Regions from separate parts of the Streptomyces sp. NPDC057900 genome, predicted to be linked through region 1. Evidence: riboswitches for the same ligand, from Rfam matches in the RefSeq annotation. Region 1 holds a riboswitch; the other holds the start of a gene.
The links. Region 1 has a riboswitch for cyclic di-AMP ahead of ACFVQ0_RS10210 (NlpC/P60 family protein). Riboswitches for the same ligand answer to the same signal wherever they lie in the genome.

Region 1 (2,957 bases):
AACCCGGGGCACGGGGAAGAGTCGTAATGACGCTTATTGCCCGAATTTGGCGCTGCGTTGTTCCTGAATGACAGGGAAAATTGCACCAGAGTCAGGCAATTGGTGCATTCATCAGTCAAGAGGTCAGGAACTGGCACCTGGCTGCGGAGGCCTGCTAGGGGCAGGGCTAGGGTGCGGAACCATGCGTGTACTCATCGATGTCTTCGTCGCCCTCCACATCATCGGAATCGCCGCCCTGCTGGGAGGTTTCCTCACCCAGATGAAGGCGATGAGCGCGGGGACGGCCCGATTCGTACCGGGGATGCTGCACGGCGCGCTGACCATGCTGGTCACCGGAATCGCCCTGGTCGGGCTCGACCAGGCCGACGACCACCCCGTGAACAACGTCAAGATCGGCATCAAGCTGCTGATCCTCGTCGTCATCCTCGGGCTGGTCTACGTCAAGCGGGACGAGGAGAGGGTCGACAAGGGCCTCTTCGCGGCGGTGGGCGGACTGACGATGGTCAACATCTTCATCGCCACGCTCTGGACCTGAGAACCCGCCGCGACGGCGGCCTAGCCGGGACGCACACTCCCGTAGATCGGCATGTAGTAGATCGACTCCTCGCGCACATTGGCCCCCGGCTTCGGCGCGTGGATCATCATGCCGTCGCCCTTGTAGATCCCGACGTGGCTGATGTCGTCGTAGAAGAAGACCAGGTCCCCGGGCTGAAGGTTCTCCGTGGCGATCCGGGTGCCGACGTTCACCTGGTCCCAGGTGGTCCGGGGAATGGTGACGCCCGCGGACTTCCAGGCCGCCTGGGTCAGCCCGGAGCAGTCGTACGAGGACGGGCCGGTGGCCCCCCAGACGTACGGCTTGCCGATCTGGGCCCTGGCGAACGCGAGGACCTTCTCGGCCTTCGTCGTGGCGCTGCTGTCCGAACCGGAACCCGTGCCGGTGCCGGTGCCGGTGCCGGTGTCTGACCCCGTGCCCGATCCCGTGCCCGTACCGGAGCCCGTGCCGCTCCCGCCGGCGGCCTCCTTGGCCTTGCGGTCGGCCTCCGCCTTCGCGGCCGCCTGCTTCTTCGCCAGCTCCTCGGCCTTGCGCGCGGCCTCGGCCTTCTTCTTCTCCTCCAGCTCGGCCAGCCGCGCCTTCTCCTGCGCGGTCAGCTTCGACAGCAGCGTGCGCGCCTCGGTCAGCTTGTTCTGCACGTTCTGCTTGCTGGTGCGCAGCTTGGTCTGCGACGCGGTGAGCGTCTCCAGGCTCGTCACCGCCTCGGCCCGCTTCTTCGACGCCTCCGCCTGCTTCGTACGGAAGTCCGTGACGGCCTGCTGCTGGTTGGCGGCCATCCGGTTCATCAGGTGGGTCTGGTCGAAGAACGACTGCGGGTCGTTGGCCAGGAAGAAGGTGGCCGTCGGCGCGAGCGCGCCGTCGCGGTACTGGGCGGCCGCGTAGTTCCCGAGCGTGCGGCGGGCGTCGTTCAGCTTGTCGGCGCGCTTGGCGATGTCGTCCAGCAGCGCGTCCACCTTGGTGCGCTGCGCGGCGGACGCCTCTTTCGCCTCGTCGTAGTGCTGGGTCGCGGTCCCCGCCTGCCGGTAGAGGTCGTCGACCTTCTTCTGGACGTCCTCGATGCTGGGCTTCGGGGCCGGGGCCGCCAGCGCGCTCTGCGTGGACAGCAGGGTCACGGAGGCCAGTGCGGCCGTTGTGAACCCGATGGCGGGGGTGGTGCTGCGCACCCGGGGGCGCGGTTTGCGATGCGATGCCAAGGCCGGCATTTCCTTCCGTGGACCGCCTACCGGGTTAGCTGTCGGGTTCGGGCGGAACGGAAGGCTGCCCTACGGTCCTGGTGGGGGTTGCGGACCGATTCACCCCGGTGCTGCGTGTGGGTCCCCGGTTCCGGACCCCGTACGGGCGGCCCGGATTCGGCGTGGACGCCCGCTCGGCGTGGTTCGCCTCTGGGGGTACGGCCGTCCGAACGAGCACGCTAGCCAACTCATGGTGCCGCTGTGAAGGTTGATGTTCGATATGCCCGATACATTTTCGTGACCTTGCGGAACCGGTGCGGTACGGCCGGGCGCGGCGGGGAGATTCCCTACACAGGGTGGCCCGGACATCGCCGTGTGTGGCTCCGGCGGGTACGGGTTCTGCCGTGCGGGCCCGGGGTGTCAGTGGGGCCGCCTAGACTCGGACAGCGATGAGCAGCCTCTTTGACGACAGTTTCCTGGCCGGCCTCCAGCACGCGGAGGACGGGCCCCCGCCGCCCCCCGAGGACTCCGCACCCGAAGCGGTGCCGGAGGACCTCTTCGGAGGCGTGTTCGACGGGCCCCCGCCGCCCCGCGACGCGTACTACCGCGACGGGGCCCACCGCCCGGTCATCGACGCCGCCGCGCTGCTCGACGGGCTGAACACCGAGCAGCGCGCCGCCGTCGTGCACGCGGGCTCCCCGCTGCTCATCGTCGCCGGGGCCGGTTCCGGCAAGACCCGGGTGCTGACGCACCGCATCGCCCACCTGCTGGCCGAGCGCGGGGTGCACCCCGGCCAGATCCTGGCGATCACCTTCACCAACAAGGCCGCCGGCGAGATGAAGGAGCGCGTCGAGCAGCTCGTCGGCCCGCGCGCCAACGCCATGTGGGTCATGACGTTCCACAGCGCGTGCGTCCGCATCCTGCGCCGCGAGTCGAAGAAGCTCGGCTTCACCTCCTCGTTCTCGATCTACGACGCGGCGGACTCCAAGCGGCTGATGGCCCTGGTCTGCCGCGATCTCGACCTCGACCCGAAGCGCTTCCCGCCGAAGTCGTTCACGGCCAAGGTGTCGAACCTGAAGAACGAGCTGATCGACGAGGAGACCTTCGCCGGACAGGCCACGGACGGCTTCGAGAAGACCCTCGCCCAGGCCTACGCGATGTACCAGTCCCGGCTGCGCGAGGCCAACGCGCTGGACTTCGACGACATCATCATGACGACGGTGCACCTGCTC
Region 2 (2,957 bases), on a different contig from region 1:
GCAGAAGCTCACCAGGTCCGGGGCGAGTTCCTTGGCGCGGGGTACCTGCTCCTCGACTATCTGGTCGAGAAGGCGTCCTCGTACGGCGAGATTGGCGTACCGGAAGTGTCCGGGCGCGGCGGCTGTGCCGCCCTGCGCCGTTTCCGGGTCCGGGAGCTGGTCGGCCAGGATTACCGCGAACCGGTCGGCCCAGCCGACGAATGTCCCGCCCGGGCCGGGGTCGCCGACTCCCTCGGTGAAACTGTCGCCAATCGCCGCGTACGACTCGATGGCGCCCTGTCGGTTGATGACGCCCTGTCGGATGTTTCTCGAATCGTCTGCCACAAGGGCATATCCTGCACCGTCGATTGTGACCTACGCGACCGTAATACGGGGTTGACGGGTGGTGAGATAGACCACCCGGTCAGATTTTGGTAAAGGGGGAATAAGGACGGTCGCCCCAGCCGCACCGGCATCGACAAAGCAGAGGGACGGTGCGCCGCCGCGCACCGTCCCTCTGTACTGACCTGGTCCGGGTCACCGGACCGCCGCTGTCCGGATCAGACGTTGATCCCGTGCGACGCCAGGTAGGCGATCGGGTCGATGTCCGAGCCGTACGCCGGGCCGGTGCGGACCTCGAAGTGGAGGTGCGGGCCGGTGGCGTTGCCGGTGGCGCCGGAGAGGCCGACCTGCTGGCCCGCGGTCACGGTCTGGCCCGCCGAGACGGAGAGCGAGGACATGTGGCCGTACTGCGAGTAGTGGCCGTCGGCGTGCTTGATGACGACCTCGTTGCCGTACGCGCCGCCCCAGCCCGCGGTGACGACGGTGCCGGAGGTGATCGCCTTCACGCTGGTGCCGGTGGAGACGGGGAAGTCGATGCCGGTGTGGCTGCCGCTGGACCAGCTGGCACCGGAGGCGCGGTAGGCGGTGGTGTGGTTACCGGGGACCGGGTGGACGTAACCGGAGGCGCTGCCCTGGTCCGACGAGGCCGTGTTGGAGGCCTGGGTGTCGGAGGAGGACGCGGTGTCGGAGGCCGCGGGCGCCTTCGACTCGGTCTTGGCCGGGGCCTTCGAGGGGGCCTTCGACGGGGTGGTGGCGCCCGTGGAGGTGTGCGAGCCGGTGGCCGGGGCGTGGCCCCAGGCCTTGCCGCCGAGGGTCAGCTTCATGCCCGGGAAGATCAGGCTCGGGTTGTCGCCGACGACCTCGCGGTTGTCCTGGTACAGCTTCTCCCAGCCGCCCTTGACGTGGTGCTCGGCGGCGATCTTCGACAGGTAGTCACCGGAGACCACGGAGTACGTCTTGGTGCCGGACTGCTTGTCCGCGACCGGCTTGGCCGGGGTGGCGTGCGTGGCGGCGGCCGACTTCGCGGTGGCGGGAGCGGCCTGCTCCGCGGCGTTGGCACCGGTGGCGCCAAGCAGCGGAAGCGCGATGACGGCTCCGCCGGCGCTCGCGACGACGACGCCGCGGGCGATGGTGCTGGACTTGGGACGGCGGTGCTTACCCGGGATGGGCATGAAGAATTTCCTCTCCGGCGCCTACGAGGTGAGCTGTCGGGTTCGGGCTGGAGATGCCCGGCCGCGCCTGGCGCGACTTCACCCCGAGCCGTCCGGATCGCTCCGGTCGGCGGCTTACCTGGGTCCCCCGCTCCTGCCACACGGTGAGTGGGTGCGGAATTCCGGACGGCGGCAGGATTAGGCGTTCCATCCGGATTGACATGGAACGTAAGCGAGCCGGGACGGCGGAAACAAGCCACGGGTTCCACGCCGTATTCCGGACCGGGAATTCGATGCGGAATTCCGGTCACACTCCGTGGATTATGGATCTTGGCATTCCGCTTGGCGCACGGATTACCCGAGCGGCGCGCCGCCACACACCGTCACGGATATGATCCCGCTCACGAGAGGGCGACCATCTCCCGCATAAGCAGGGCATGTTCGACTAAAAGCCTCAATACGGACATGTCACGCCTACTGTTCGCGCGGCGTCCCGCAAAGGCACAGCACAGGGGGCGGCACAGGAGGCGAAACAGGGCGCGGGACGGGGCGCGAAACAGGGGCGCCGCCGGGATGATTGTCCGTGTATCCGATGTCGTATCGTCACGGGAATGGACCCGTCGGCGACACGCGTCGGCGGCAGAGCCCCCAGGAGTGACCGTGACGCAGCAGCTGCCACAGACCCCGTCGACGGAACCCGAGCTGGCGGGGGTCCGTAACTTCCGTGACGTGGGCGGACTGCCGACGTCGGACGGTCGCCGGGTTCGCCACGGACGGCTCTACCGCAGCGGCCACCTGGCGAGCGCCACACCCGAGGACGCGGCGTTCCTCGGCGGCCTCGGCCTGCACACGGTCTTCGACTTCCGTAACGCCGCCGACCTCAAGCTGGACGGACCGGACGTCGAGCTGCCCGGCGTGCGCAATGTGAACATCCCGCTCACCGACCCGGCGGACGGCAGCGAGTTCTGGCGGATGGTGCGCGACGGCGAGATGGACGAGCTGCGCGGAATCCTCGGCGGCGGCAAGGGGACGGACCGCATGGTCGCCTCCTACCGGTCGATCATCCTGGACCGCACCGCCGAGCACAGCCGGGTGCTGCACGCCCTGGCCGAGGACAGCGTCCCGGCCCTGATGCACTGCGCGGCGGGCAAGGACCGGGCCGGGCTCTCGATCGCGGTCTCGCTGCTCGCGGTGGGCGTCGGGCGCGACACGATCGAGGCGGACTACCTCAAGTCCAACGACACCCACCGCCGCTACCGGGTGCGCCGCAGCGACACCTCGGAGGCCGGGATGTCGCCCGAGGTGATGGAGCTCCTGAGCCCGCTCTTCGGCGCCCACAGCGAATACCTCGCGGCGGCCTTCGCGACGATCGACGAGACCTGGGGCGGCACGGACCGCTACCTCGCCGAGGGGCTGAAGGTCACGCCCGCGACGCGGGAGCGGCTGCGCGAGCGGCTCCTCGAAGACGCCTGACGGACCCCGGAG

Region 2: another riboswitch for cyclic di-AMP. It lies ahead of ACFVQ0_RS03315 (peptidoglycan DD-metalloendopeptidase family protein); the one in region 1 lies ahead of ACFVQ0_RS10210 (NlpC/P60 family protein).

The regions. Positions count from the first base shown of each region.
Region 1 covers NZ_JBHVOI010000002.1:629,583-632,539, forward strand. Annotated here, with positions in the region: gene ACFVQ0_RS10205 (hypothetical protein) at 182-535, shown strand; gene ACFVQ0_RS10210 (NlpC/P60 family protein) at 556-1,755, opposite strand; cyclic di-AMP (ydaO/yuaA leader) riboswitch at 1,754-1,918, opposite strand; gene pcrA (DNA helicase PcrA) at 2,175-2,957, shown strand, end outside.
Region 2 covers NZ_JBHVOI010000001.1:814,467-817,423, forward strand. Annotated here, with positions in the region: gene ACFVQ0_RS03310 (SGNH/GDSL hydrolase family protein) at 1-324, opposite strand, end outside; gene ACFVQ0_RS03315 (peptidoglycan DD-metalloendopeptidase family protein) at 540-1,493, opposite strand; cyclic di-AMP (ydaO/yuaA leader) riboswitch at 1,497-1,687, opposite strand; gene ACFVQ0_RS03320 (tyrosine-protein phosphatase) at 2,133-2,945, shown strand.